DNA from 3 places in the uncultured Comamonas sp. genome. Region 3 is predicted to be linked to each of the others. Evidence: predicted binding sites of a transcription regulator. Region 3 holds the regulator's gene; each other region holds the start of a gene.

Region 1 (9,807 bases), on a different contig from region 3:
TTCACGTACGACCCCGGTTTCCTCTCGACGGCTGCCTGCCAGTCGGCCATCACCTATATCGATGGTGACAAGGGCGAGCTGCTGTACCGCGGCTACCCCATCGAGCAGCTGGCCAAGAACTGCAACTACCTCGAAACCTGCTACCTGCTGCTGTACGGCGAGCTGCCCAATGCAACGCAGAAGGCCGAGTTCGAAGACACGGTGACCAAGCACACCATGGTCAACGAGCAGATGCAGTTCTTCCTGCGTGGTTTCCGCCGCGATGCGCATCCGATGGCCGTTTTGACGGGCCTGGTGGGCGGCATGTCGGCCTTCTACCATGACAGCACCGACATCACCAACCCTGAGCACCGCAACATCGCTGCGATCCGCCTGATCGCCAAGCTGCCTACGCTGGTGGCCATGGCCTACAAGTACGGCACGGGCCAGCCTTACATGTACCCGAAGAACGACCTGTCCTATGCAGGCAACTTCATGCGCATGATGTTTGGCAACCCTTGCGAAGACTATGTGGTGAACCCTGTGGTGGAGCGCGCGCTCGACCGCATCTTCATCCTGCACGCAGACCACGAGCAGAACGCGTCGACTTCGACCGTGCGCCTGTGCGGCTCCTCGGGCACCAACCCGTTTGCCGCCATCTCCGCTGGTGTTGCCTGCCTGTGGGGCCCTGCCCACGGCGGTGCCAACGAAGCCTGTCTGAACATGCTCGAAAGCATCCAGGCCAATGGCGGCATCGCCAAGGTCGGTGAGTTCATGGAGCAGGTCAAGGACAAGTCCAGCGGCGTCAAGCTGATGGGCTTTGGCCACCGCGTCTACAAGAACTACGACCCACGCGCCAAGCTGATGCAGGAAACCTGCAACGAGATCCTGGCCGAGCTGGGCCTGGAAAACGATCCGCTGTTCGCACTGGCCAAGCAGGTCGAGAAGATCGCGCTGGAAGACGACTACTTCGTCTCGCGCAAGCTGTACCCGAACGTCGACTTCTACTCGGGCATCGTGCAGCGCGCCATCGGCATCCCCGTCAAGCTGTTCACCGGCATCTTCGCACTGGCCCGTACCGTCGGCTGGATCGCCCAGCTCAACGAGCAGATGGCCGATCCCGAGTACAAGATTGGCCGTCCACGCCAGCTGTACACCGGCTCGGTGGTGCGCGACGTCAAGCCTATCGCCCAGCGTTGATGGGACGCAGCCAGGCAGCCCATGCGCCGCCTGGCACTGCGCCGCAACCCTTTGGAAACCCGCTACGGCGGGTTTTTTTACGCCTGCTGACGCATTAATCGCTTGTTAAGCTGGCGCGCCGACGATGGCGGGATGAATTTCTTTGCCCGGTTTATCACTTCCACAGGCAAGGCCGCCGGCACGGCGGCATTCCCGCCCCATCCGGCCGACCTGCCCTTCAGCGCTGACTTGGCCACCACCACCCCCCACCAGCCGCCGCGGCCCGTGTGGCTGTGGAGCCTGGTCGTCAGCCTGTGGCTGGCCAGCGTAGGCAACCTGGCCTTGTGGAAAGCGATATCGCAGGCCGAAGGCCTGAGCAGCGCCCAGCAGTGGGTATTGGGAGCGAGTCTGGGCCTGGCCATTGCATGCGCCTGCTGGGCGTTGCTGACCCTGATCAGCTGGGGCCGTGCGGCCAAGCCGGTGATGGCCGCGCTGTGCTGGATCTCCGCCTTTGCGGCCTGCTTCATGCTGAACTATGGCATCGCCATTGATGCATCGATGCTCACCAATGTGCTGCAGACCGACGTCAAGGAAGCGGCGGACCTGCTGCACTGGAGCCTGTTTGTGACCGTCGGCGCCATCGCCATTCCCCCCACCTGGTGGATCTGGCGCCAGACCCTGCCCCGGCACCATGGCTGGCGCCCGGTACTCCAGCAGCTGGGCATGGTGCTGCTGGCCGTGCTGGCGATGGTCGTCGTCGTGATGGCAGGCTTCAGACCCATCTCGTCGGCCATGCGCAACCACACCAATCTGCGCTACATGATGAACCCGCTGTCGACCGTCTATGCCGCAGGCAACCTGGTGGCCCAGCAAATCCACCACCGCGACACGACCCTCTACCCGATTGGCGAAGACGCCAAGCTCGGTGCCAGCTATGCGGGCCAGACCACGTTTCCGATCTATGCACTGGTGGTCGGCGAGACAGGGCGCGCGGGCAATTTTGCCGTCAATGGCTATGACCGGCCTACCACGCCTTTGCTGTCTGCGCGCGACGATCTGGCAGTCGCCACCAATGCCTGGTCCTGCGGCACCAGCACCGCCGTGTCGGTGCCCTGCATGTTCTCGCACCTGGGGCGCAGCAGCCAGAACAGCGACAAGTCCTATGAAAACCTGCTCGATGTCTTGCAGCGTGCCGGCCTGGCCGTGCTGTGGGTGGAGAACCAATCGGGCTGCAAGGGCGTCTGCACCCGCGTGCACAACGCCAACACCGAGTCCGACCTGCCCGCCGCCGCCCGCAAGGCGCTCTGCCAGGACGGCGAGTGCGTGGACATGGCCTTGCTCGAAGGACTGGACGAGCGCATCAATGCGCTGCCCGCCGAGCAACGCGCCAAGGGGGTCGTCCTGGTGCTGCACCAGATGGGCAGCCATGGCCCGGCCTACTTCAAGCGCTCGCTGGGCGAGGACAAGCGTTTCAGCCCCGAGTGCAATAACGTCAATCTGCAGTCCTGCGACCGCGCATCGCTGGTCAACGCCTATGACAACAGCGTCGTCGCCACCGACCGCATGCTGGGTGGCCTGATCGGCTGGCTCGCCAGCAAGGGCCAGCGCCAGCCCACCGCGATGATGTATGTGGCCGACCATGGCGAATCGCTGGGCGAGAACAACCTCTACCTGCATGGCCTGCCCTACTCCGTCGCGCCCGATGTGCAAAAGCGTGTGCCCTGGATCACCTGGCTGTCGCCCGCGATGCAGCAGCGCATGGGCATGCGCACCAGTTGCCTGCAGCAAGCGGTGGCCACCGCCCGCATCAGCCACGACAACCTGTTCCACTCGATGCTGGGCCTGACCGATGTGCAGACCGCGCTGCACCAGGCCGATCTGGATATTTTTGCCAGCTGCAAGGGCCGCTCTGCACCGCCTGCAACCTTGGCGCACCTGGCGTCAGCCTCTGCACCTGCAAGCGTTGCAACCGCGCAGCCAGCCAATGGCACTGCTGCACGCAAGCGCGGCTAAAACAGGTTTCCCTGCCCTGGGTGTGGCGCCTGCGCGGCGCCCACTTGCCGCGGCAGCAGCAGCTGCCGGGCGCGCCAGGCCTCAAAACCGCGCCAGTCCATCTCCAGCCGCTCGCGCCCATAGCCCAGTTGCGCGCAGGCGCGCACAAAGCGCTGGCGCACCAGGTCGGCCCAGAGGCCCTGGCCCTTCATGCGGCTGAAGGACTGGCTGTCGTAGCTCTTGCCGCGCAGCCGGTCGGCCTCGCTGATCTGGTGCAGGTCGCGCACCCGCTCCATCACCCGGGCGGCGCGCTGCGGGTAATGGGCCTGCAGCCACTGCTGGAACACGCCATTGAGCTCCCAGGGTAGGCGCAGCACGGTGTAGAAGGCGGTGCTGGCACCGGCCTCGCGCGCGGCAGCCAGCACCTCTTCCATGTCCTCGGTCAAAAACGGAATATGCGGCGCCACGCTCACCCCCACCGGGATGCCTGCCTCGGTCAGCCGGCGTATCGTGCGCAGCCGCCGGTGGGGGGCCGCTGCCCGTGGCTCGAGCAGGCGGGTGAGCTGCGGATCCAGGCTGGTGATGGTGATGTAGACCGCCGCCGCGTTCTTGCGCGCCGCTGCAGCAATCAGGTCGATATCACGCTCCACGGCGCTGCTCTTGGTGATCAGCGAGAACGGATGCTCGGCCTCGCTGAGCACCTCGATCAGCTGCCGCGTCAGCCCCAGCTCCCGCTCGATCGGCTGGTAGCAGTCGGTGGCGGAGCCGATATTGAGCGAGGCAGGCTGGTAGCGCGGGCGGCTGATCTCAGCCTTCAGCACCTGGGCAATATTGGTCTTGGCAAACAGCTGGGTTTCAAAATCCAGCCCGGGCGAGAGATTCAGGTAGCTGTGGTACGGCCGGGCATAGCAGTAGATGCAGCCATGCTCGCAGCCCCGGTAGGGGTTGACCGAGTGATCAAAGAAGATATCGGGTGAGTCATTTTTCTGGATCGCGCTGCGGGCCCGCTCCTCATGCACCTGGGTCGGCAGGCTTTCGGCGTCCTGCTGCCACCAGGCGCCTTCTTCCAGATGCTGGTCTGCATCGCCTGCAACAGGCGCCGCAGCGGTGGCAGGGGTCCAGCCATCGTCGGCCCATTCCCGCACATCGCTGGCAAAGCGGTGGCGGGGGGCGCCTACTGCGCCCCGCCCCTTGCGGGCCACCGGCAGCGGCACCCGCACTGGCACAGGCCCATCCAGCTCGTCCGCGCAGCGCTGCAGCGCCTGCGGGTCTTCCCGCGCGGCAGCGTTCAAGGTATTGGTGGAGGGATGGCGGGCAGGCATGGTAACTGTTTTTATATACAGTATTTCCATGCATTGTGCGCGATCTGGAGGGGCCGTGCAAGCGCCGAGAAAACCAGGGCTATTCGCACCGTTTTGGTGCGAAATGGGGCATGGCCTACATTCGGGGATTACATACTCCGGAGGAAGTTTTCATGTCTCGCAAACCCCAACTCATCCTGTCATCCCTGGATGTGGACCGCCTGGAAGCATTGCTGGAAGCGATGCCAGCCAGTGCCTTCCCTGGCAAGGCGGATCTGGAGGCCGAGATTGCCCGTGCCGATATCGTGGAGCCGACCGATATCCCACCGGATGTGGTGACGATGAACTCCACGGTGAACTTCGATATTGCCGAATCGGGCAAGCAGTTCCAGCTGACCCTGGTCTACCCCAAGGACCTGGACGACACCAGCAGCAAGATTTCGGTATTTGCACCGGTGGGCAGTGCACTGCTGGGCCTGTCGATTGGCAATGAACTGGCCTGGCCATCGGTGGGCGGAAAAACCATGACGGTGCGCGTGACCGGCATCAGCTACCAGCCCGAGCGGGCTGGCGATCTGCACCGCTAGCAATCCCTACATCGACAAGCGCGCGCCGACCAGGCTGACCAGCAGGCCGGCACCGACCAGACCCAGCTCCCAGCGGGCCACCGAACGCAGGCTGGGCGTACGCGCCTCGACACCCAGGTAAAGCGCGCGCCCGGCCAGCAGCGACAGCGCAAAGGCCAGGCCCATGCCCAGCCAGTTCAGCCAGGGCTGGCTCGGCCAGACATGCGAGACCACCGCGTTGCACAGCACCACGATCGAAAAGTGCACCAGAAACACCGAGTAACCCATTTGGCCCAGCGACTGCAGCCAGCGCACCGGCGCCTGGCGGCCCAGCCAATCGACCAGGCGGCTGTCCGAAGGCACACGCATCAACCACAGCAGTGCCACCGCGCCACACAGGGCCACCGCGATGCGCAGGCGGAAATCCACCTCCAATGACAGCAGGCCCAGTGCCAGCAATGCGGCCGTCCAGGACCAGGGCTTGGCACTTTGGCTGCCCCAGAAGGCCAGCATGCCCATGCCATAGGCGCCGATAAAGTAGACAAACCACATGTCCAGCTCACTGTGGCGGTTGAGCACCAGCAGCGACAGCGCCGTCATCGCCAGAACCACCCACTGGCCCAGTTGCAGGCCCAGCCACTGGCGCGGCCAGCGGCGGCTGAATGCGAACAGCAGCGTCACCGCCGCAAACAGCTGGAAGTCGATGGCAACATACCAGACGCCTGCCGACAGCGCATCTTCACCGCTGATGTCCTGCAGCATCAGCGCATTGGCGATCAACTGCTGCCAGGTCGGCTCGGCGGGTACCGATTCATGGGCAAACCAGGGCCGCACCAGCGCTGCGATAAGCACCGCCAGCAACAGCGCGACGGAATAAGGCGCCAGCAGCCGCAGCGCGCGCTGGCCGATCTTGGCCAGCGGGCTGCCAAAGCGGGCCACGCCTTGGGGTGCCAGGCTGGCGGCCGACAGAAAACCACCCATGACCAGGAAAATCTGCACGGCGATGCGCGCATATTCCGCCAGCCACTCGATGATGCCGGGGGTGACTTGTGCTGCAACATCCGACATCGGGCCATAGAAAGCCAGGTGGTGCCAGACGATGGCAGCACAGCAAGCCCCTTTGGTCATGTCCAGCCACAGATTTCGTTTGTTATGGGTTGTGGTGGTAGGCAAGATAGTCTCTGGCCAGCTGATCCGCCATGGGCATGCCATCGCGGCGCAGTTTGGCAATGTTCTGACAAAGGTGTGGCACCGCGCGCGCAGTGCCACTCCATGTGTAACGCCGTTGTATCCGCTGCCGTTGACGGGGCGGCCCCGCTGATAGACCGAAAACTGCCGTCTTTACAAAGCGGCTATAGCAAGCGCCGGGCCATGGCGGCCTGGCGTTTCAGCTTTTCCAGAAAAAACCGATAATCAGCGCCATGAAACAAGCCCCAACGCCGCTGCCCGAGCTCACCCGCCAATTCGTGTCACATTTTGGCGAAATGGGCAGCCGCTGGGGCATCAACCGCACGGTAGGACAGATCTACGCGCTGATCTTTCTGTCGCCCCAGCCCATCAATGCCGACGAGATTGCCGAGGGCCTGTCGTTCTCGCGCTCCAATGTCAGCATGGGCTTGAAGGAGCTGCAATCCTGGCGCCTGGTACACATGCGCCACCAGCCGGGTGACCGGCGCGAGTACTTTGAAGCGCCGGCCGATGTCTGGGAAATCTTCCGCACCCTGGCCGAGGAGCGCCGCCGCCGCGAGATCGAACCCACCCAGTCGATGCTGCGCTCCGCGCTGCTGCAGGAAACCCATTCGGCCGACGAGCAATACGCCCAGCAGCGCATGCAGGAGATGTACGACCTGATCGACAAGCTGATGACCTGGTTTGACGATGTGCAGCGCCTCAACCCCGACACCGCCTTGCAGCTGATGGGCATGGGCAGCGCTGTCACCCGGGTGCTGACCATCAAGGACCGCCTGACCGGCAAGTCGCCCGCCCGCAAGGAAGGCAACGACTGAGATGCTGGCGCTGCAAACCCCGGCCGCCATTGCCGAGCGGCTCTGGCCCGGCACGGGCTGGCCTGCGCTGATGCCCGGCCATGGCCTGCCCCGCACCGAGATTGCCGGTGATTTCTTGCTGCTGGACCACCTCGAAGCCGCCGAAGAAACCTGGGGGCGCGATGCCCCGTTGGCGAACCTGGGCCAGGATTGGTGGGTGTTTGCCTGTTCTGGCACCGGCGACGCCTGGCTGTTGAGCCGTGACCAGCAGCAGACCGTCGCCTTCCTGGACCACGATGCCGGGCCTGATGCCCTGCCCCGGCTGCTCGGCATCGATGCCGGGCAATGGCTGCAGTTGGCCGATCTGATGGCCCAGCTGGAAGCGGCGCAAGACCAGGGTCTGGCGCTGGCGCCGCAAGCCTTGGCGCTGATGGAGCAACTGGCGCCGGGCTTATCCGCCCACTACCCCTATTCCCTGGTTTAACGCGTAGGCGCCGCCGTAGCCGTCTTGGGCGCCAGCACAATGCGCAGGCCTTGCTCCTGCACCTGCATGCGCTCGACCGTGTAGCCCAGGCCTTGCAGCAGCATGCGCTGGCTGGCCGGGAGCTCATAGACCAGCAGGCCTTGCAGCACCTGCTCGGCCAGGCGGGGGGCATAGGTCTGGAACATGCCCTGGTAGGCGGCAGGCACGCCCTGCATCTGCAACTGCTGCACGCGCACATTGTGCAGACGGATGCTGGCATCGGCATCGTGGAAGGCCAGGCCAAAGTCCAGGGTCATCTGGCCGGGGTATTCATTGCCCATCAGTTTTTCGGTCACCCAGATATCGAAGGCGGCACGCAGGCTGTTGCTCTGCGCCAGCAGCTCCACCTTGGGCTTTTGCAGCTGGATGACGACCATGCCCTGCCAGGAGCGGGCCAGCGGAAACTTGGCCGCGACCGCCTGCTGCAGCTGCGCCTGGCTGATGCGAATGCTGCGCGCACCGGCGGGCAGTGGGGCATCGGCCGCCTGCGCCACGCTGGCCGCAAGGCCGGTCCCTACGAACATGGCCGCTGCAGCCCATGCCAGGCAATGGCGGCGCGGCAGCAGCGGGGCAGGCCCTGGGGCAAAAAACAGATTCACCATCGCATCACACCGTAGCTGTCAAACGCGGTTCGACAGCGCCGCAGGGCCAAAGTTCAGCCCCGGCGGCCGGTGTTGGTATCTGCGCGTTACGCCGCTTGCGCAGCGGCAGGTAGGCGGCTTGGGCCGCCAGCCAGCAGCGCATCGCGGGCTTCGAAGTATTCGCGCTTGAGCCGGGCCACCAGCTCGGCGGCGGGCACCACCTGCTTGACAGCGCCAATGCCCTGGCCACTGCCCCAGATGTCTTTCCAGGCCTTGCGGTCCTTGCCAAAGCTCATCGAGCTGGGGTCGGAGACCGGCAGGTTGTCCGGGTCCATGCCGGCCGCACGGATCGACGGGCTCAGGTAGTTGCCATGCACGCCGGTAAAAAGGTTGCTGTAGACGATGTCGTCCGAGTTGGAGCTGACGATCATCTGCTTGTACTCTTCCACCGCGCGCGCCTCGTCAGTGGCTATGAAGGCCGAGCCGATGTAGGCAAAGTCGGCGCCCATGGCCTGGGCAGCCAGCACGGCGCGCCCATGCGCAATGCTGCCCGACAGCGCCAGCGGGCCGTCAAACCATTCACGGATTTCCTGCACCAGCGCAAACGGGCTCTTGATGCCCGCATGGCCACCGGCACCAGCGGCCACGGCGATCAGGCCATCGGCGCCCTTGTCGATGGCCTTGTGTGCAAAGCTGTTGTTGATGATGTCGTGCATCACCACGCCGCCCCAGGAATGGGCCGCCTGGAACACGTCCTCGCGCGCGCCCAGCGAGGTGATCAAAATGGGCACCTTGTACTTTTCGCACAGCGCCATGTCATGCTCCAGGCGCTCATTGGTCCGGTGCACGATCTGGTTGATCGCAAACGGTGCGGCGGGCTGGTCAGGGTGGGCGCGGTTGTGAGCAGCCAGGGTTTCGGTGATTTCGGCCAGCCAGTCATCGAGCTGCTCGGCCGGGCGGGCATTGAGCGCGGGCATGGAGCCGACAATACCGGCCTTGCACTGGGCGATCAGCAACTGCGGGTTGCTGACGATGAACAGCGGCGAGCCGATGACCGGAAAAGGCACGTTCTGCAACGCGCCGGGAAGCTTGGACATACAAGGTCTCCTTCAAATGGCTAAAGCCTTCTGCGCGGTCAGGGCGGCGCAGACCCCCGGCGCCTTGGCCAAGGCGCCGGGGCACTTCAGATGGGGGGCATGGCGCTCAGAAACTGTCCTGCGGCAGCGCCATCACCGGGGCCGCACCGTGCAGCACTTCTTCGCGCAATGCCGAGGTTTTTACCAAAATATGCGTGGCATAGAAATGCGCGGTTGTCACCTTGGCTTCGAGGAAAGCCTGGTCGCCCGCGCCCTGGCTGAGCTGCTGCTCGGCCGCCAGCAAGGCCCGGCCCATTTGCCAGCCGGCCACCAGATTGCCCGCCAGCATCAGGTACGGCACGCTGGCCGCAAACACATCGTTGGGCGCAGTCTTGCTGCCGGCGACCACGTAATCGACGACTGCCAAAAAGTCCTGCCGCGCCTGCGCCAGCGCACGTGCAAAGGCCTGGGCTGCGGCCGAGCTGCCGGCCTTCAGCGCCTGCTCGGTCTGCTCGATCTGGCTGGCGATGCCCCGCGCGGCCTGACCGCCATCGCGGGCCGTTTTGCGGCCCACCAGGTCATTGGCCTGGATGGCCGTAGTGCCTTCATAGATGGTCAAAATCTT
Region 2 (9,807 bases), on a different contig from region 3:
GAGCCGGCTGCCCCGGCCGCTGCCGAGCCGCCCGCAGACCCTGCCGACAAAACCTCCGCCGATGCGGACAAGCTGGCTGCCAAACCAGCGGACAAGCCCCAGGACAAACCAGCCGAAAAGCCGACTGAAAAGCCGGAAAAACTGGAGAAGGCGGAAAAACCGGAGAAAAAGGAATGCCTGGTCGCCGGCAGCTTTGATGCCAAGCAGGTCGAGGCGCTGCGCCTGCAACTGGCCAAGCTGCCCGAAGGCAGCTGGCGCCTGGACAGCAGCACCAGCGCCGGCCGCTGGATGGTCTATGTGGGCAAGTTCAGCAGCCAGGAGGCGCTGGATACGCGGCGCGACGAGCTGCGCGCGCTCGATATCAGCACGGACCGCGCCCGCATTGCCAGCCTGGAGCCAGGCATCTCGCTGGGGCGCTTTTCCAGCGAGGAGGCGGCCGAGCGCCATTTGGCCACTATCGGCAAAAAAGGCGTGAGCGGCGCCAAGGTGGTGGTCGAGCGCCCCGAGACCGTCAGCTACACCGTGCGCCTGCCCAAGCTCGATGCGGCGACCAAGAAGCGTGTGCAGAGCTGGCATGTGATGGACGGCAAGGACCTGCGCAGCTGCTCCTAGACCTGGGGCTGCGGTGCCCGGGTGGTCGGAAAGCAGACGCTGAACACCACGCCGCGCTGGGCCTGGCGCGGGTGGGCATCTTCCAGGCCCACGGTGGCGCCATGCTGGCGCGCGATTTCCTGCACGATGGGCAGGCCCAGCCCCGAGCCATCGACCTCGCTGCCTAGCACGCGGTAGAAGGGCTGAAAAATACGTTCGCGCTCTTCTTCGGGAATGCCGGGGCCGGAGTTTTCTACCTGCAGCACGATCACGTGGCCAAAGGGGTCGGCCATCAGCCGCACATTGATGATGCCCGGCGCGCCGGCGCTGGAGGGCGTGTAGTTGATGGCATTGTCCAGCAGGTTGCGCACCAGCTCGCCCAACAAGGTGGCATTGCCGTTGACCCATACCTCGCGGTCATCCACCTGCATGCCGTCGTAGCCCATGTCGATGTGCTTGGCCAGCGCCCGGTCGATGCCGTCATGCATGGCATCGAGCACGATCTCGGCCAGGTTGCAGGGCGTGCGCTGCAGCAGCGCGCTGGGGCCTTCGGCGCGGGCCAGTGACAGCAGCTGGTTGACGGTGTGGGTGGCGCGCATGCTCGAACGCCCGATCTGCTGCAAAGACAGCTTGAGGTCGTCCTCCTTGGCATCGGCGCGCTGGGCCATCTCGGCCTGCATGCGCAGGCCGGCCAGCGGTGTCTTGAGCTGGTGCGCGGCATCGGCGAGAAAGCGCTTTTGCGTCGCCAGCGAGTGGTTGAGGCGCTCCAGCAGGCCATTGACCGAGTCGACCAGCGGCACCACTTCCAGTGGCACATCCTTGTGGTGGATGGGCGAGAGGTCTTCGGACTTGCGCGCGCGGATGCGCTCTTCCAACAGGTGCAGCGGCTTGATGCCGCGTGCCAGCGCCAGCCATACGAGCAGCACCGCCAGCGGCAGGATGACGAACTGCGGCAGCATCACGCCCTTGATGATTTCGGTGGCCAGCACGCTGCGTTTCTCGCGCGTCTCTGCGACCTGGATCAGCGCCAGATTCGGCTCGGGCAGCGACAGCTGCACCCAGATCCAGGCGATGCGCACATCCATGCCGCGCAACTCGCCATCGCGCAACTGCACGACGCCGATGCTGCGCTCGAGGTCCTTGGCAGGCATCGGCAGCGCCGATTCACCGGCGAGAAACATGCCCGCCGGCGTCGTGACCTGGTAGTAGACCGTGTCGGCATCGTCGGCCCGCAGGATCTCGCTGGCTGGCTGGGGCAGGTTGAAATAGGTCTTGCCGCCCTGCACGCCGACGAGCTGCGCCAGTGCATGGGCGTTGTACTCCAGCGCGCGGTCGAAAGGCTTGTTGGCCAGGTCCTGGGCCACCAGCCAGGTCAATGCCAGCGATACCGGCCACAAAAGCAGCAGCGGCGTGAGCATCCAGTCAAGGATCTCACCGAACAAAGATCGCTGCTCGCTGCGAAACAGGGCCAAGGCTGTCCTTGCGTGATGGGGGCCGGGGGCGGCCATCGCCCCGCAGTCGCCCGGTGGTGGGTGCTCAGTGTGCTGCGGGCGGGTGGATTTTTTCCAGGCAGTAACCCAGGCCGCGCACCGTGGCTATGCGGATGGGGCCCTTCTCTATCTTCTTGCGCAGGCGGTGGATATAGACCTCGATCGCATTGGTGCTGACCTCTTCGCCCCATTCGCAGAGGCGCTCGACCAGCTGGTCCTTGCTGACCAGGCGGCCCGAGCGCTGCAGCAGCACTTCCAGCAGGCCCAGTTCGCGCGCCGACAACTCCAGCATGCGGCCGTCGAAGGTGGCCACCCGCCCGGCCTGGTCGTAGGCCAGCGGGCCGTGCTGGACCAGGCTGGTGCTCATGCCCACGCCCCGGCGCGTGAGGGCACGCACCCGCGCTTCCAGCTCGGACAGCGCAAACGGCTTGGCCATGTAGTCGTCGGCGCCCAGATCCAGGCCTTGGACCCGGTCGTCCACACTTTCGGCGGCGGTGAGGATCAGCACGGGAATGGCCGAACCCCGGGCGCGCAGCTTTTTCAGCACCTCCAGACCATGCATGCGGGGCAGGCCCAGGTCGAGGATCAGCAGGTCAAACGCATTGTTGGCCATCAGCGCCGCATCGGCTTCGGTGCCGCTGGCGACATGGTCGACCACGGCGCCGGAGTTGCGGAGACTGCGCAGCAGGCCATCGGCCAGCACCTGGTCGTCTTCGGCAATCAGTATTCGCATGCGGTCTCCTATCGCTGTTGTAGTGGTGATACGTGCTGTGCCAATGATTCTAGGACAGGCCATGACCCTGATGGCGGCACTGGGATAGATCACCGCCAGAAGGCGCCAGCGCGGGGGCATGCCGCTGGTGAGCGCCGTCATTTTTGTTGCAGAGACGTAAAACACCCGCAGACGTCACCAAAGCGCCGCATCGCTCACGTAGGATAACGCCTCGTCTTGACGGCGTCGCAAGGGCAGCAGGCCCGTGGCTGGGGGCGGCGTTTGGCAACCCATCGTGATGAAAGCAGGTTCAACAGTGCGCAAAGGATCGCAGTCTTCGGTACGGCAACGCCGCTGGGTGGTGGTGGCGGCCCTGGTCGTGCTGACGGCGCTGTACCTGCAATGGCACCACATCGTCGCGATGCCCGGCCATGCCCATGCCTGGCAATCGCCACCCCCGTCGGCGCCGGCGGCCCACTTGCCGCACTACCTGGCCAGCATCGATGCCAAGGCGGTCAGCGGCATTGCCGACAACCTCTCGGGCCTGACCTACAACCCGGAAACCAAGACCTTGTTTGCGGTGACCAACCGGCCGCCCCAGATTGCCGAGCTGACGACCGATGGCGCGCTGCTGCGCCTGGCCCCGCTGCACGGCGCCAGGGATACCGAAGGCATCGCCCATATCCAGGGAGACTGGTTCGCGATTGCCGATGAGCGCAACAACCGCATCCACTGGGTGCAGTTTGGCAAGGGCGTGACGGAAGTATCGCTGGACAACAGCCCCTATGTGCAACTGGGCGATATCGCCATCAAGAATTTTGCACTGGAGGGCCTGGGCTGGGATGCCAAGCGCCAGCAACTGGTGGCGGTGACCGAGAAATGGCCGATGCAGGTGCTGATGATGGAGGCGCCGCTGTCCAGGCTCAAGCCGGGCCCGGTCGATCTGAAGGTCAGCGTCTGGGACGTGCCGGCCGTGGAGGACATGCCCAGCACCGACCTGGCTGCCGTCGAGGTCGACCCGCGCAGCGGCAACCTGTTGCTGCTCGGGGAAGAGTCTTCGGTGCTCTACGAATACAGCCGTGCCGGAGACCTGCTCAGCGTGATGCCGCTGTGGGCCGATATGGCCGGGCTGGCCAACCGCATCCCGCAGCCCGAGGGGCTGGCCATGGACAACAGCGGCAATATCTACATCGTCTCCGAGCCCAACCTGTTCTACAAGTTCGAACGCAAGCGCGGCTGAATGTAGCACATGCAGCCGCTCAGCTGTCGGCCCCATACACTTCCAGCCCGAGTTTGACCACGGTAGCGACCTGTTCGCCCACTTCGGCGCGGAACTCCGCCTCGGCCTGGGTGACCGCCCGCTCGAATGCCTGCAGCCACAGCAGGCCCGTCTCGGTAAAGCGCACGATGCGGGCGCGTGCATCGCGGGGGTCGCGCTCGCGGGTCACCAGGTTCCAGGCTTCGCACTGGTCCACCAGCTGGGCCATCGCCTGCTTGCTCACACCTGCACGCTCGGCCAGGTCCACCAGGCGGTCGCCTGCCAAGGACAGGTGCCGGGTGATATGGATATGGGCGGCGCTGACCTGGTCGCGCTCGGCCAGATGCGACAGCGCCAGCGGCACGGCGTCATCCCGCACCATCAGGTGCAGCACGCGGGCGTCGAAGCGGCGCATCGCATGGCCCAGCAGCCGGCCCATGTGGGTCAGGCGCCAGCTGTCGTCAGGCAAATGGGGCAGAAGTGTCGGCATGATGGGCGCTCCCGAGGGTGTTGTGCGGCTTTTTCAGTATGCTGCATTTAGTCAAGCAAACTGACTAAAAAAATGCTTTTATAAAATATACCCATCCCCTAAACTACTGTTCAAGCATCCAGGCTGTATATGCAAACAGCAGGATCCCAGACCCAAGACATGACTATCAAACGCAAGGAGAAATCCATGAACGCCACCGCAACCAAGCCCGAAGCCAACAGCGAAAAAGCCAAGGCGCTGGCCGCCGCACTGGCCCAGATCGAAAAGCAGTTTGGCAAGGGCACCATCATGAAACTCGGCGAAGGCGAGGCCGTCTCGGACATCCAGGTGGTGTCCACCGGCTCGCTCGGCCTGGACATTGCGCTGGGCGTGGGCGGCCTGCCGCGCGGCCGCGTCATCGAGATCTACGGCCCTGAATCCTCGGGCAAGACCACCTTGACCCTGCAGGTGATTGCCGAGATGCAGAAACTGGGCGGCACCTGCGCCTTCATCGATGCAGAACACGCACTCGATACCGGCTACGCCCAAAAGCTGGGCGTGAACCTGGGCGATATCCTGATCAGCCAGCCCGACACCGGCGAGCAGGCGCTCGAGATCGTTGACAGCCTGGTGCGCTCCGGCGCGGTGGACCTGATCGTTGTCGACTCGGTGGCGGCCCTGACCCCGAAGGCCGAAATCGAAGGCGAGATGGGCGACCAGCTGCCCGGCTTGCAGGCCCGCCTGATGAGCCAGGCGCTGCGAAAGCTCACCGCCACGATCAAGAAGACCAACTGCATGGTCATCTTCATCAACCAGATCCGCATGAAGATCGGCGTGATGTTCGGCAGCCCAGAAACCACCACCGGCGGTAACGCGCTGAAGTTCTACGCCTCGGTGCGCCTCGATATCCGCCGTACCGGCACCATCAAGCGCGGCGACGAAGCCATCGGCAACGAAACCAAGGTCAAGGTGGTCAAGAACAAGGTATCGCCTCCGTTCAAGACGGCCGAATTCGACATTCTGTTTGGCGAAGGCATCTCGCGCGAAGGCGAAATCCTGGACATGGGCGTCAATGCCCGCATCATCGAGAAAAGCGGTGCCTGGTATGCCTACAACGGCGAGAAGATCGGCCAGGGCCGTGACAACTCGCGCGAGTTCCTGCGTGAAAACGCCGACCTGGCGATCGAGATCGAGAACAAGGTGCGCGAGAGCCTGAACATCAGCCTGCGTCCCGCTGAAGACGGCGTGGTCGATGGCCCTGCGGCCAACGGCACCGAGGGCTGACCGCTTCTGAAGCGAGAACGCTGAGATAGCTGCTTGTGCACAGATGCTGTGCGCAAGCAGCTATTTGTTTTATAGCAATGAGGATGAATGTCTTTTAGCAAACTCTCCCTCAAAGGCCGTGCGCTGCGCTATCTGGCGCAGCGCGAGCATTCGCGCGCTGAACTGCAGGGCAAGCTTGCCCCCCATGTGGAAGAGGGCGAGGACCTGGCGGCCATCCTCGACGAGCTCGAAGCCAAGGGTTTCATCAGCGCCGAGCGTTTCGTCGACAGCGTGATCCACACCAAGGCCGCCCGCTATGGCGCCAGCCGGGTGCTGCAGGAGCTGCGCCACAAGGGCGTGGATGCCGAGCTGATAGCAGATGCCCGGGAGCGCTTGCGCAGCACCGAGTTGCAGCGGGCCAGCGAGGTCTGGCAGCGCCGTTTTGGCACGCCGCCCGACAGCCCGCAGGAGCGCGCCCGGCAGATGCGCTTTCTGGCCAGCCGGGGCTTTGGCGGCGATGTGGTGCGCAAGGTGCTGCGCGGCGGAGACGGGGACTAGCCCGGCGCTATGCCGGTTTGTTATAGCTGTTAGTGGCGTGTGGCACTGCCTCACAGCGCGGCGTTGGCCCATAGTCGGTCTCCTCAGGAGACCCATGATGCAAAGACGACAGTGCAGCGCCGCGCTGCTGGCGCTGGGCGCGCTACCGTATACAAGCGCGGCGCAGCCGCGGCTGCCTTCACGTCCGATCCGCCTGGTGGTGCCGTTTGGCCCCGGCGGTGTTGCCGATCTGATGGTGCGTATCGTGTCGCGGACCCTGAGCGAGATGCTCGGCGGCCCGCCCATCGTGGTGGACAACCGGCCTGGTGCCGGTGGGGTGCTGGCGGCCGAGCAGGTGGCCCGCGCCGCGCCGGATGGCCAGGTACTGCTGCTGATGTCCAACGCCAATGCGGTGGCCGAGTCCTTGTTCGCTTCGCTGACCTACAGCACCGTCCGCGATTTTGCGCCGATCTCGCTGCTGGGGCGCTTTGACCTGGCCATGGTGGTCGCACACACCAGCCCGCTGCTATCGTTCCAGGGGCTGCTGGCACAGGCCCGGGCCCGGCCAGGGCAGCTCAACATCGGTACGTTGTACAGCGGCAGCACGCCCCATCTGGCGGCAGAACTGCTCAAGAGCACGCTGGGTCTGGATGTGGAACTGGTGCCCTACAACAGCTCTGCCGCGCTGTTCCATGCGCTGCGGGGCCAGCAGGTGGATGCCGCGGTGGACATGCTCGCGCCGGTGCTGGCGCATGTCGAAGGCCGGCTGCTCCGGGCGCTGGTGGTCATGGGCGGCAGGCGTGCAGCGGCCCTGCCTGGCGTTCCGACGGTGAGCGAAAGCGACGCAGCGGCCAGCGGCTTTGATGTGACCTCGTGGAATGGACTGGCGGCACCCGCCAATACCGCCCCTGCGACCATTGCCAGGCTCAGCGCGGCTGCCAATGCAGCGCTGGCCTCGGCCGATGTCGCTCAGCGGCTGCAGCGTCTGGGCGTGGTGCCGGAAGGCAGCACCCCGGCGGAGCTGGCAACGCTGCTGCAGCGCGACATACAGCGCTGGGCGGGCGTGATCGCGCGTGCCGGTATTGCCAGGCCCTGAGCGCTCAACGGCCCTGCCGGGATCGCCGAAAAAGGCCCGCCAGGCCTGCTGCCGGTGCCTGCTCGGCGACAATGGCGGCCATGAGCAATGCCGAACAGCCCAACAATCCTCTCCATGGCCTGACGTTGGAGAACCTCCTGAACGAGCTGGTCGCGTACTTTGGCTGGGAAGAGCTGGGCGAGCGCATACCGATCCGTTGCTTTTGCCTGGACCCGAGCATCAGCTCCAGCCTGCGGTTTTTGCGCAAAACGCCCTGGGCGCGTGAGAAGGTCGAGGGCCTGTACCTGTTCATGCTGCGCGAGAAAAGGCGCAGCGGCGGCTAAGGCCTGACCGCCGGCAGCGGGCTGCCCGTCGCCGTGCAGCGCTGTCCTACTTGCAGGCGGGCCGTGAGCCGCTAGGCTGGTCGTCTGTGCAAACAGGAGACCGATGATGACCGCGAAAAATACCGTATGCCTCTGGTACCGGGGTGATGCGCTGGATGCCGCGCAGTTCTACGCCCAGACTTTTCCCGACAGCTCGGTAGGCGCCGTGCACCGCGCGCCGGGCGATTACCCCGATGGCAAGCAGGGCGATGTGCTGGTCGTGGCGTTCCATGTGGCCGGTGTTCCGTGCATAGGGCTCAACGGCGGCCCGCATTTTCAGCACAACGAATCCTTTTCCTTCCAGATCGCCACCGACGACCAGGCCGAGACCGACCGCCTGTGGAACGCCATCGTCGGCCATGGCGGGCAGGAAAGCGCCTGCGGCTGGTGCAAGAACCGCTGGGGCATCTCCTGGCAAATCACCCCGCGCATGCTGACCGCTGCACTGTCCGACCCCGACCGCGCAGCCGCCAAGCGCGTCTTTGAGGCGATGATGGGCATGACCAAGATCGATATCGCCGCGCTGGAGGCGGCGCGCAAGGGCTGAGCCATCAGCGCTGTTTCGTTCTACTTGCTGCGGGTACACCACCAGCAGATCAGCGAGCCGGCCGTTACCAGCACCACCCCTTGCCAAAAGCTCCAGGAGGGCTGCACCTGCAGCCAGACGGTGCCGACCAGCGCGGACAGCACGGGGGTGAAGTAGGAACCCACGGCCATCACCGTGAGGTTGCCGGCGCGCAGGCCATGGTCCCAGCAGCTGTAGCCCAGGGCGGTGAGGCCGCTGAGCAGGCACAGCTGAGCGGCGGCGGGCAGCGAGAACTGCAGCGCCGGCTCTGCGCTGAGTGCGTACTTGACCCACAGCACCGCCCCGACGGCCCAGAGAAATGCAGGCAGCGCATTGGCGCCATGGGCATAGCGCTTGGCCATGACCGAGTAGCAGGGCCAGAGCCAGGCGGCCGAAAACGCCAGGCCATAGGCGAGCGGGTTGCTTTGCACATTGGCCCACAGGCTGGCGATGGACAGCGCGCTGTCCCCCTTGAGCACCAGCACAATGCCGGCCATGGCCAGCAAGACCCCCGGCACCAGGCCGGCGCGAAAGCGCTGCAGCCCAAAGGCGGTCGCCAGCACGATCGTCAGGCTCGGCCAGAGGTAGTTGATCATCCCCAGCTCCAGGGTCTGGCTGCGGTTGCTGGCAAAGCCCAGCGACAGCGACAGTGCGATCTCATAGAGCACAAACAGCAGGCCACAGCCCCAGAGATAGGCCGGGTGCATGGCGCGCAGCTGGGCCAGGCGCGGCATGCCAAAGCGCAACGTCACCAGCAAGGCCCCCAACGTAAACACCGCCGCGGCCCCGCCAATGGGGCCCAGGTGCTCAGCCACGCTGCGGAACAGGCCCACCGACGTGGACCAGCACAGCACGGCCGACAGGCCAATCAGGGTGGCGCGCTGCGAAGAGGCCTGGGGAGCGGGAATCGGAGAGGAAGACATGGACGCGGGCAGGTGCAGAGGGAGCGGAAGGCGCCCTGCATCCTAGCCGGAAAAGCGCAGCGCTGCAGCCACGCTACCGCATGGCGGTGCCAGGCGGGCGGGCGCAGTGGGGCGTTGGGTTGCGGTGTCTTTAAACGATGTGGCTGCCAAAGACCAGGGCGGCGGCGATGGTGGCCACGACGGTCAGCGCCGCAAATGCGATCAGGCCGCGCAGCTCCAGGCGCTTTTCGGCCTCTTGCTCGGCGGTGGTGGGGATATGGTTGGGGCGGGTGTAGTCCATGGGCAGTTCGGAAAAAACGCGGGCAACCCGCCCACTATAGTGCGGTGCCCGCCATTGGCGATGGGGCGCCACCTAGGTGTTTGCATGTGTATACAAGGGCTGGCGATGCTGCCCGGCCCGGGTGATGAGCGCGCAGTGCTGGACGGCGTGCGGCCCTCAGCCCGCCAGCTTTTTGATGTCGGCTGGCGCCGGGCTGCGGGTGGTCCACCAGCAGACCAGCGAGCCCAGTGTGACCAGCAGCACGCCTTGCCAAAAGCTCCA
Region 3 (9,807 bases):
GCGGAGCTGGGCGGGTAGTGTGTGGTGTCCATGAAAGTGGCCGGCTGGGCGGCAGGCCCGGCTCGGCGGAAATAACGATGGGTAGGTCTGGGTTGCACCGCGGCGCAGCGGGTATGCAGCAGACATGGTAGCGGCTGGGCGGTCCGCCACGGGTGCAGCGGGCCGGCCTTCTCGATCGGATACCGCCTTTCAGCTATCGAGCGGGCTGCCAATTAGCTGCCAAGACAACCATTGACCGGGGCATTTTTTCCCGTCACAGCAACGACATAGACGCCTTGGCAGCGCCCCAAAATCGCCTTTTCCCACACCTCTGGCGGGCAGTAGTCCACAAGAAAGCAGCTCTGTGACAGCGTCATGCATACGTCATACTCTGTAGCACAAAATATTGAACCTACGTACAAGCTTTTGATTTTTCAATATTTTTATCAGCTTATTTTTTAAGCAATCTAAGAAAAACCCCGTAAATTGGGCCATTTTTCTGGCTGATGACACATTACCCACAAAGTTATCCACATTTTTTGTGGATGACTCGGCCTTTCCGGCATCCGGGCACTGTGGGTTGGACGCAGCGCCTGGCCCGATTTTAGGCGGACCGGCAGTGGCCTTGGGCCATAATGGCCGCTGAAAAAAAGAAAGAGCGGAGAGAGAATCTTGTTTTCCATCATCCAAGCAGCAGGCTGGCCGATCTGGCCCTTGATTGCCTGCTCCATCCTGGCCCTGGCATTGATCGTTGAGCGCTTCGTGGCCCTGAAAGCGGCCAAAGTTGCACCGGCCAACCTGCTCCAGGAGGCCATTTCCGTCTCCGCCCATGGTGTGCCCAGCGCCGAAGTCGTGAACCAGCTCGGTCAGAACTCCTCGCTGGGTGAGGTGCTGGCCAGCGGCCTGCGCACCATCACCCTGGAGCCCCGCATCTCTGAAGCCGATCTGCGCGCCACGTTGGAGAGCACCGGCCGCCGGGAAGCCCAAAAGCTCGAGAAATACCTCACCGCGCTGGCCACCATTGCATCGGCTGCGCCCCTGTTGGGCCTGCTGGGCACCGTGATCGGCATGATCGAGATCTTCGGCTCGCAAAGCGGTGGCGGCAACAACCCCAGCATGCTCGCCCACGGCATCTCGATCGCGCTGTACAACACCGCCTTCGGTCTGATGGTGGCCATCCCTGCGCTGATCTTCTGGCGCTACTTCCGCAGCCGCGTCGATGGCTATCTGCTGACACTGGAGCTGTCGGCCGAGCAGTTCCTGCGCCACCTGAACAAGCTGCGCCGCAGCTGACCGCCGGGCAGGAGCCAGCATGAACTTTCGCCCCCGCACCACGACAGAGCCCGAGATCAACCTGATCCCGTTCATTGATGTGCTGCTGGTCGTCCTCATCTTCCTGATGCTCTCGACCACCTACAGCAAATTCACCGAGCTGCAGCTGACCTTGCCCACCGCCAATGCCGAGCAGCTGCGCGACCGGCCCAAGGAAATCATCGTCTCCGTGGCGGCCGACGGGCGCTACGCCGTCGGCAAGGTGGCGCTGGAAGGCAAGACGGTCGCCGACATGGCCGAGGCGCTGCGCAATGCCGCCACCGCCGGCAAGGACAGCGTGATCATCATCAGCGCCGATGCGCTGGCACCGCACCAGTCGGTGGTCTCGGTGATGGAAGCAGCACGCCGCGTCGGCCTGCAACAGATCACCTTCGCCACCCAGACGGCTGCACAGTAAACACCAGGCCCCGTGCCTGGGCAGTGCTAGCATGCAGCCTGCATGACCGCCCCCTCCCCTCCCACGCCTTCAGCTGCCGCTACGCGCCCTGGCTCGGCACGCATCACCGACGCATGGCAGCGCAAAGGCCCGCTGGCCATTGCGCTGCTGCCGCTGTCCTGGTGCTATGCCGCGTTGGGCGCGCTGCGCCGCACCCTCTACCGCAGCGGCCTTTGCAAGGCCTACCGTGCGCCGGTGCCGGTGGTGGTGGTGGGCAATGTGATTGCCGGCGGCGCCGGCAAGACGCCCGTCACCCTGCACCTGGTGCAGGCCTTGCAAGCCCAGGGCTGGCGGCCCGCCGTCATCTCGCGCGGCTATGGGCGCGACACCCGCAACGATCCCAACGCCATTGCCGTCCTCCCGGGCAGCAACCCGCGCCAGGTCGGCGACGAGCCTCTGCTGATCGCCCAGCGCAGCGGCGTACCGGTGTATGTGGCTGCACTGCGCGCTACAGCCGCCCGGGCCGCCTTGCAGGCCCACCCTGAGGTGGATGTGCTGGTCTGCGACGATGGCCTGCAGCACCTGGCACTGGCCCGTGATGTGGAGATTGCCGTCTTCAACGCCCAAGGCGTGGGCAATGGCTGGCAGCTGCCGGCCGGGCCGCTGCGCGAACCCTGGCCCAGGCGGCTGGACGTTGCGCTCTACGCCGGCCCGCCGCCCTCGCATCTGGCGGCCTCCGGCGCAGCGGCCTGGCCGCTGCAGCGCAGCCTGGCCTGCCATGCCGTGGGCCAGGATGGCCGTCGCCATCGTCTGTCCGATTTGCGTGGCCGCCCGGTGCATGCACTGGCAGCCATTGCCTATCCGCAGGAATTTTTTGCGATGCTGCAAGCCCAGGGCCTGCAGCTGGTACGCAGCGATGCGCTGCCCGACCATGCGCCGCTGGACGACCCGGCATGGCTGGCCAGCCTGGGGTTGGTGGCGAACAGCGCCCCTACAATAGACGCACCGTATGCCCCCGTGCTGCTGTGCACCGAAAAGGATGCGCACAAGCTCTGGTGCATTGCCCCGCATGCGCTGGCCGTTCCTCTGGAGGTCACCATCGACCCCGCCTTTGGCCAGCATGTCGATGCCCTGCTGCGCCCTTGCCAGACCGCATCGCCCCCTGTAAAGAAAGACTGATTGCCGCTATGGACCCGAAACTGCTTGAACTGCTGGTGTGCCCTGTCACTAAAGGCCCTTTGCGCTATGACCGTGAACGCCAGGAGCTGGTCTCGCGTAGTGCGCGCCTGGCCTACCCGGTGCGCGATGGCATGCCCATCATGCTCGAAGGCGAAGCGCGCCCACTGAGCGACGAAGAAATCGAAGCCTTAGCTGCGGCAGATTAAAGATTGATGAAGTTGCGCCCCAAAAAGGGGCCGCATGGCGGGCCGCACAGGCAAACCCCAATAGCAGCTTTGTAAAAAACAGACACAATTTGCTGAATTTTTAGGCATTTGTCCTGCATTGCATGTTTGGAAGACATGTTTTGCAGGCTGGCCTGTTGGATTGCATCCATCTATTTCAGCGAGTTGAAATGCAAAGCTTGATCCTCAAAAAAACCGACAAAGGCATGGAGGCGCTGCGCGCCCGCGATCCTTCCCTCCCCCATCGCATGCGCCCGGCCTTCATCATGTTTGATGGCCAAAAAAGCATTGAACAGGTGATGGCCCTGGCGCCCTCGGCGGGCGGACAATTGCAGGTGCTGGAAGACATCAAACAGCTGCTGCAGCAAGGTCTGCTCGAGCTTTTGCGTCCCGGCGATGCTGGCCAGCCGTCCTCCAACGCCAGCGACATCATCGACAGTCTGGCCGTGCCAGCGCCCATGCCTCCGCCAGCCGCCGCAGTTGCACCGGTTGTCGCGCCAGCAGCAGCCAGCAACCCAGCCGCTGCCATCAGCAACCACAGCGAACGCTATATCAAGGCCTATGCCGCGGCCAGCCAGTTGGTCAGCGGCTTAGGCCTCAAGGGCTTCCGTCTGCAACTGCAGCTGGAAAAAGCCCAGGGCTACGATGGCCTGGTCGCCATCCTGCCTAAGCTGCGCGAAGTGATCGACGCGAAGAAACTGCGCCCCATCGAGGCGATTCTGTTTGGCAGCAACGAAGCCCCTACACCGGTCAAACCGGGGCCCTGAGCCCTGGCACCCTGCCGCCGCAGCCGCACCCACCCAGATCGCCTGCGCCCGGCCCGCCATGCGGGCTCGCTACAATTCCAGCCGGCTCCACTCTTCTTTCTTTCGCACCATGGCATCCGCACCCGCGCCGTTCACCGTCCTGATTCCTTCGCGCATGGCGTCCTCGCGCCTGCCCAACAAGCCGCTGGTGGACATCGCCGGTCTGCCGATGGTGGTGCGCGTGGCCAAGCGCGCGCAGGAGAGCGCCGCCCAGCGCGTGGTGGTGGCTGCCGATGACGAGCGCATCATCGATGCCTGCAAAAAGCATGGCATCCAAGCGGTGATGACCTCGCCCAGCCACCCCAGCGGCAGCGACCGACTGGCCGAGGCCTGCAGCTTGCTGAAGCTCGCCGGCGACGACATCGTCGTCAACGTGCAAGGGGATGAGCCCTTGATCGCGCCAGCGCTGATCGATGCGGTCGCCGCCCTGCTCAGCGAGCGGCCCGAGGCCAGCATGGGCACCGTCGCCCATCCGATGGCCGATCTGGAATCGCTGCTCAGCCCGAATGTGGTCAAGGTGGTCCTCGATGCCCAGGGCCTAGCCAGCTATTTCAGCCGCGCGCCCATCCCCTGGGGCCGTGATTTTGTCAATATGGCCTGGTGGAAGAACCCCGGCACCACCGGCACACCCGGTTTTGCGCCGCTGCACCATATGGGCATCTACAGCTACCGCGCCCAGTTTTTGCATACCTTCCCCACGCTCAGCCAGGCACCTACCGAGCAGATCGAGATGCTGGAGCAGCTGCGCGCAATCTGGCATGGCTACCGCATCGCCGTGCATGTGACGCGGCAGATCCCCGGCTCCGGCGTGGACACCCCCGAGGACCTGGTGCGTGTGCGACAGCTGCTTGGCGCCGTGATGTAACCCGCGTGCCAGCCATGCGCCACCATCGCCCCTGCTGCAAGCACACCGTAAGCAAAAAGGCGCAGCATGCCTGTCTTGCGCAGCCGAGACACGGTATTGGTGCCCAGTTCGCTGACAATCCCCTGATGCGTGATATGCTCAAGCCCAGTTTTTTTGCGTAAAAGCGGGCTTCAGTGCCCGCTTTTGCCGTGCAAGTTTTTTATTCTCCAAGGACCGCCATGAAATTAATTCTTTTGGGAGCACCCGGCGCCGGCAAAGGTACGCAAGCTGCCTTCATCTGCCAAAAATACGGTATTCCCCAGATTTCCACCGGCGACATGCTGCGCGCAGCGGTCAAGGCGGGCACGCCACTGGGCCTGCAGGCCAAGGCCGTGATGGATGCCGGTCAGCTGGTCAGTGACGATCTGATCATCAACCTGGTCAAGGAACGTATCGCCCAGGCCGATTGCGCCAATGGCTTCCTGTTTGACGGTTTCCCCCGCACGATCCCGCAGGCCGACGCGATGAAGGCGGCCGGCGTCAAGCTCGACTACGTGCTGGAAATCGATGTGCCGTTTGAAGCCATCATCGAGCGCATGAGCGGCCGCCGCAGCCATCCCGCATCGGGCCGTACCTACCATGTCAAGTTCAACCCGCCCAAGACCGAAGGCCTGGACGATGTGACTGGCGAGCCCCTGGTGCAGCGCGAAGACGACAAGGAAGAAACCGTCAAGAAGCGCCTGGACGTCTACAGCAGCCAGACCCGCCCCTTGGTCGACTACTACAGCAGCTGGGCTGCACAAGACCCGGCCGCCGCCCCCAAGTACCGCGCGATCAGCGGCATGGGCTCGGTCGAAGAAATCACGCAGCGCGCGATTGCCGCCCTGCAGGCCTGATAAGCAACTCTGCCTCATCTACCAAGCCACTGTCGTGCGACAGTGGCTTTTTTATGCCCGTCTATTTATCGGTAAATAAACCGGTATCTGCCGTTGGCTCCCATGCCCGTACTTAGATTTTGGATCGGGCCTGCACCAGCGCCAGCTGCAGGCTGACCCGGCATTTGTAGGGCGTCAAGGCCACGGCCAGGTCTTTGTCCAGGTCGGCCATCCCGGGCAATACTGCATCGCTGATCACGCCATCGCTGCAGCGGCTGCTGCGCCACACCGGCAAGCCTTGCTGGCGTGCGCGCGCGATCCCATCCAGCAGCACCTCATGCACCGTGCCATTGCCGGTGGTTGCCACCACCAGGCCATCCACACCCTGGGCCTGTAGCGCCTTCAACAGCCCCGGGCGCAGGCCAGCATGGCTGGTGACGATCTCCACCCACGGCCAGGGCGTACTGGCCGGCGCGGGCAAGGCCGCCAGCCATGCGCTGCCGGTGTAGCCGCCCTCCGTATCTGCTGCCTGCGGTGCATAGCCCTGGCGCAGGCGCACGTTCGTGCCATCCACCCAGCCCAGCGGCCCCTGTTCGCCCGATGAAAAGGCCAGCAAGCGGTGCGGGTGCACCTTTTGCAGCCAGCGCGCGCTGTGCAGCTCGCCCCCGCCGGTCACCGCGACCACCTCGCGCAACAGCGGATGGCCGTCCGCATCCAGCGCCGCAGCGGCGGCCACGGCATCCTTCAGATTCTGCGGGCCATCGGGCATCAAGGCATTGGCCGGGCGCATCGCACAGGTCAGCACCACCGGCTTGGCCAGGCGCCCTAAAACGCAATGCAGGAACCAGGCAGTTTCCTCCAAGGTATCCGTTCCGTGGGTGATAACAACACCGCGTACCGCCTCGTCGCGCATCGCTGCATCGCAAGCCTGGAGCAGCGCATGCCAGACCTCGTCGCTCATGTCCTTGCTATCAATTTGCGCGATCTGCATTGCATCCAGCGGGCCCGCCGCGGCGGTCTCGATACCGCTCACCCCCGCCAGCAGGGCCGCGACCGACAGCTGCGCCGCACGGTACTGGCCGGGATTCTCGGCATCATCGGCCATGCCGGCAATGGTGCCGCCGGTGCCGATGATCAAAATTTTTGGCTGCAAAGCTTGCCTCCTGCAAAAAACTGGTTAAAAATACAGGTACTGGATTGATATACAGGTGTTGGAGTGCACGGCAGCTTGGCTGCCACCCGGCACCACAGATCACACGGAGATCTTATGCGAGACCATCCCAAACTCACCGCGCGCCAACAAGAAATTCTGGACCTGATCCAGACGGCCATCTCGCGCACCGGCGCCCCGCCAACGCGCGCCGAAATCGCCAGCAAGCTGGGCTTCAAATCGGCCAATTCGGCAGAAGACCACCTCAAGGCGCTGGCACGCAAGGGTGTGATCGAGCTGGTCAGCGGTACCTCCCGGGGGATTCGCCTGCAAAGTGATACCGTGCGCTCCATCAATGCGGCACGCGGCACGCGCTTTTCGTCGCCGCTGGCAGGCGTGTCCAACGCCACCGCCGGCCTGGGCCGTGTGGTGCAAGAGCTCGCCCAGCTGGCCCTGCCGCTGATTGGCCGCGTGTCAGCGGGCTCGCCCATCCTGGCGCAAGAGCATGTCGACCAGACCTATACCGTTGAAGGCGGCCTGTTCCAGCAGCAGCCCGATTACCTGCTGAAGGTACGCGGCATGTCGATGCGCGATGTCGGCATCATCGATGGCGATCTGCTGGCCGTCAAAGCCACCCGCGAGGCCCGCAATGGCCAGATCATCGTCGCACGTCTGGGCGATGACGTCACCGTCAAGCGCCTGCAGCGCACCAAGGATGGCATCGAGCTGCTGGCCGAGAACCCGGATTACCTGCCCATCGTCGTGCAGCCGGGCGAGCCCTTCGAGATCGAAGGCATTGCCGTCGGGTTGATTCGCAACACGATGCTGAACTAAGCCCAGCGGCCCTGTCGGCCCCTCCCTTTCTGCGCAACCCCAGGTAGCGGGCGTTGTGGGCACCCGGCCCACAACCCTGGGGAATGCGCTCGCCTTGCGCAATCCTGCTGTCATCCGTACACCAAGGAGTCTCCCATGCTCGTAGCAGATGCATTGCGTGCGCTTGCGCCCTTTTCCCTCGTCGCTGGCCTGCCCTGGTTCCAGTCCATCCAACGTGCCATCGTGCGCAGCAGCCGCCGCCGTCCAGCCCATGGCGCCGCCAACGATGGCCAGCTTGCCGCCCAGGTGCATTGCTTTGCCGCCGCCTCCAGCGCCGCTGCGCAGCGTGGTGCCGTGCAGCAACTGAGCCTGCTCGATGGCCCCAGCGTTCCGCCTGGCGTGGACGGCCCTGCCGAAGAGACACCCGCACAGCGCCCCATCGACCGCATTCGCCTGCCGCGCAAACCCGCAGCGCGCCGCCGCCTCTCAGTAGGTATACAGTCCCACACCCGCCCGTTCTTGTCGGTACAGCGCTGCAGCGCCCAGGCCGCCAACGATGCCCCCGTCAAGATGTACTGGGCGCAACCGGCCAGCCTGCACCGCCAAAAAGGCATGCGCTGGGCCATGTCGGGCAGCATGGCCGATATCTGTGCCGAGCTTGAACGCCTGGAGCGGCTGGAGCATCTGCACGCGGTCTAAGCCAGTGCCAATCCGGGCCGGTGCGTTGTAGCCAGCCTGCTGGCAGCTGCATGCCTGCTGTCACGAGGGGTGGACAGCAGCGGAATCGCTACGCTGGGTTGACGCAGACGCTGAACGTACCGGGCGTTACCGCCATGCCGGGCACGCGCCAAACCGGCACCTTCAGCGCTCTGCCTTCAGCCCGCTGCCCGCTGCTCATGGCCACTAAGCCGTGGCTGCCGCTGCACTGCCAGCGGCTTCTTCTTTTCCATCTTTCGCTCAGCGTGCGGCCGCAGCAGCCTCCAGCGCCAGCTGTTTGAAAGGCGCCAGCTGCTCGCGCAGGGCATCCCTCGCGCCATCCACTGCAGCAGCCACCGCATCGGGCCCCAACACCAGACCTTGCAGCAACACAAAATGCACATTGCGGATGCCGATGGAGGCCAGCGCATAACGCAGATAAGGCGTCAAAAAGTCCTCCTGACGCGCTTTTGGACCTGCATGGAAGCCGCCTGAACTGACCAACACCAAGGTGGGCCGGTCCTTCATCAAGCCGATCTTGCCTTCGGGCGTCGATGCAAAGCTGCGGTGTATACGGATCACCTGGTCCAGCCAGAGCTTGAGCGTGGCCGGCACCGCAAAGTTGTGCATCGGTGTCAGAATCATCAGCAGATCGCTGTCTTCCAGCTCTTTGATCAGCGTTTCCGACCAGGCCAGCGCGGGTGCGTCTGCGCTCGCATTCGAGGTGATCGCCAGCGCATAGTCGCGGCTGATCGGCGGTATCGGTGTTGCGACGAGATCGCGTTCCAACAGCGGCTGCTGCGCAAGGCCCAGCTCTGCCAGCATGTCGGTTGCCAGTTGGTAGGCGTGGCTGGCCTGGCCGTGTGGGCCACAGTTCAAGAGCAAGGTACGGGTCATCGTTTGTCCAATCGTTTGAGTAGTCAGGCCAAGGTGGGCAGCATCCGCACAGTTCTACGGCATCACATCGCCCGGGATTTGCACACCCAGGCGGCGAGCGTGGTTCGGCCCAGGCGTGCGGGCCCCTCAGGAACCAGGCAGCCATCGTCTAGCAGCGCACCCCGGTAAGGCACATCGGCATCGCCCAGCACCATGCGAGGATCGCCTTGCAAGCGCAGGTACTGCAGCACCCACTCGGCCATCGCCATCTTCTGCGGGCCGGCCACGTCCATGCAGCCCGCCAAGGGCTGCGCCAGCGCGGCGTCGGCCACCAGCATCGCCAAATCCTCTGCCGCCATTGGCTGCACCTGGGCCACCGGTATCGCCAGCAGCGTATCGGCTACGCTGTCGTGCGCCAGTTGCCCCAGGCTTTCATACAAGGGTGCTGCACGCAGCACGGTACAGGGGGTGTTGCCTGTCAGGGCCAGCAGTTCCCGCAACGCGATCGCCTGGTAGTAGCCGCTGCCTTGCAATCGCTGCACACCCAAGGCCGACAGCGCAATATGGTGCGCCACTGCGGCAGCAGCGATGGCGGCATTCAGCTGCCGGCATGCGCGCGCCCAGCCCTCCAGCGCATCGGCCGTATCCACCACAGGC

What was found. The regulator LexA, encoded in region 3, represses DNA repair genes until DNA is damaged. The targets are predictions, from matches to a motif close to ACTGTATNNNNATACAGT.
Region 1: a site for LexA is predicted at 4,477-4,494, ahead of ACHWUQ_RS07460 (PA0069 family radical SAM protein). Genes of this name have one in related genera too.
Region 2: a site for LexA is predicted at 4,664-4,681, ahead of recA (recombinase RecA). Genes of this name have one in related genera too.

What each region holds. Positions count from the first base shown of each region.
Region 1 is NZ_CAXYJV010000019.1:70,546-80,352, forward strand. It holds gene ACHWUQ_RS07450 (citrate synthase) at 1-1,179, shown strand, start outside; gene ACHWUQ_RS07455 (phosphoethanolamine transferase) at 1,312-3,171, shown strand; gene ACHWUQ_RS07460 (PA0069 family radical SAM protein) at 3,168-4,358, opposite strand; gene rnk (nucleoside diphosphate kinase regulator) at 4,625-5,038, shown strand; gene ACHWUQ_RS07470 (acyltransferase) at 5,045-6,229, opposite strand; gene ACHWUQ_RS07475 (GbsR/MarR family transcriptional regulator) at 6,439-7,023, shown strand; gene ACHWUQ_RS07480 (hypothetical protein) at 7,025-7,486, shown strand; gene ACHWUQ_RS07485 (hypothetical protein) at 7,483-8,049, opposite strand; gene ACHWUQ_RS07490 (NAD(P)H-dependent flavin oxidoreductase) at 8,214-9,203, opposite strand; gene ACHWUQ_RS07495 (acyl-CoA dehydrogenase) at 9,310-9,807, opposite strand, start outside.
Region 2 is NZ_CAXYJV010000049.1:14,246-24,052, reverse strand. It holds gene ACHWUQ_RS20525 (SPOR domain-containing protein) at 1-612, shown strand, start outside; gene ACHWUQ_RS20520 (sensor histidine kinase) at 609-2,063, opposite strand; gene ACHWUQ_RS20515 (response regulator) at 2,128-2,814, opposite strand; gene ACHWUQ_RS20510 (SdiA-regulated domain-containing protein) at 3,110-4,033, shown strand; gene ACHWUQ_RS20505 (helix-turn-helix domain-containing protein) at 4,053-4,541, opposite strand; gene recA (recombinase RecA) at 4,728-5,804, shown strand; gene recX (recombination regulator RecX) at 5,892-6,341, shown strand; gene ACHWUQ_RS20490 (tripartite tricarboxylate transporter substrate-binding protein) at 6,439-7,416, shown strand; gene ACHWUQ_RS20485 (VF530 family protein) at 7,488-7,739, shown strand; gene ACHWUQ_RS20480 (VOC family protein) at 7,846-8,325, shown strand; gene yddG (aromatic amino acid DMT transporter YddG) at 8,346-9,266, opposite strand; gene ACHWUQ_RS20470 (hypothetical protein) at 9,397-9,546, opposite strand; gene yddG (aromatic amino acid DMT transporter YddG) at 9,703-9,807, opposite strand, start outside.
Region 3 is NZ_CAXYJV010000050.1:234,501-244,307, forward strand. It holds gene xseA (exodeoxyribonuclease VII large subunit) at 1-32, opposite strand, end outside; gene ACHWUQ_RS22000 (MotA/TolQ/ExbB proton channel family protein) at 652-1,272, shown strand; gene ACHWUQ_RS22005 (biopolymer transporter ExbD) at 1,292-1,708, shown strand; gene lpxK (tetraacyldisaccharide 4'-kinase) at 1,751-2,866, shown strand; gene ACHWUQ_RS22015 (Trm112 family protein) at 2,875-3,072, shown strand; gene ACHWUQ_RS22020 (hypothetical protein) at 3,261-3,857, shown strand; gene kdsB (3-deoxy-manno-octulosonate cytidylyltransferase) at 3,967-4,761, shown strand; gene adk (adenylate kinase) at 4,980-5,636, shown strand; gene ACHWUQ_RS22035 (asparaginase) at 5,749-6,768, opposite strand; gene lexA (transcriptional repressor LexA) at 6,883-7,599, shown strand; gene ACHWUQ_RS22045 (hypothetical protein) at 7,735-8,277, shown strand; gene ACHWUQ_RS22050 (FMN-dependent NADH-azoreductase) at 8,536-9,171, opposite strand; gene ACHWUQ_RS22055 (NmrA family transcriptional regulator) at 9,234-9,807, opposite strand, start outside.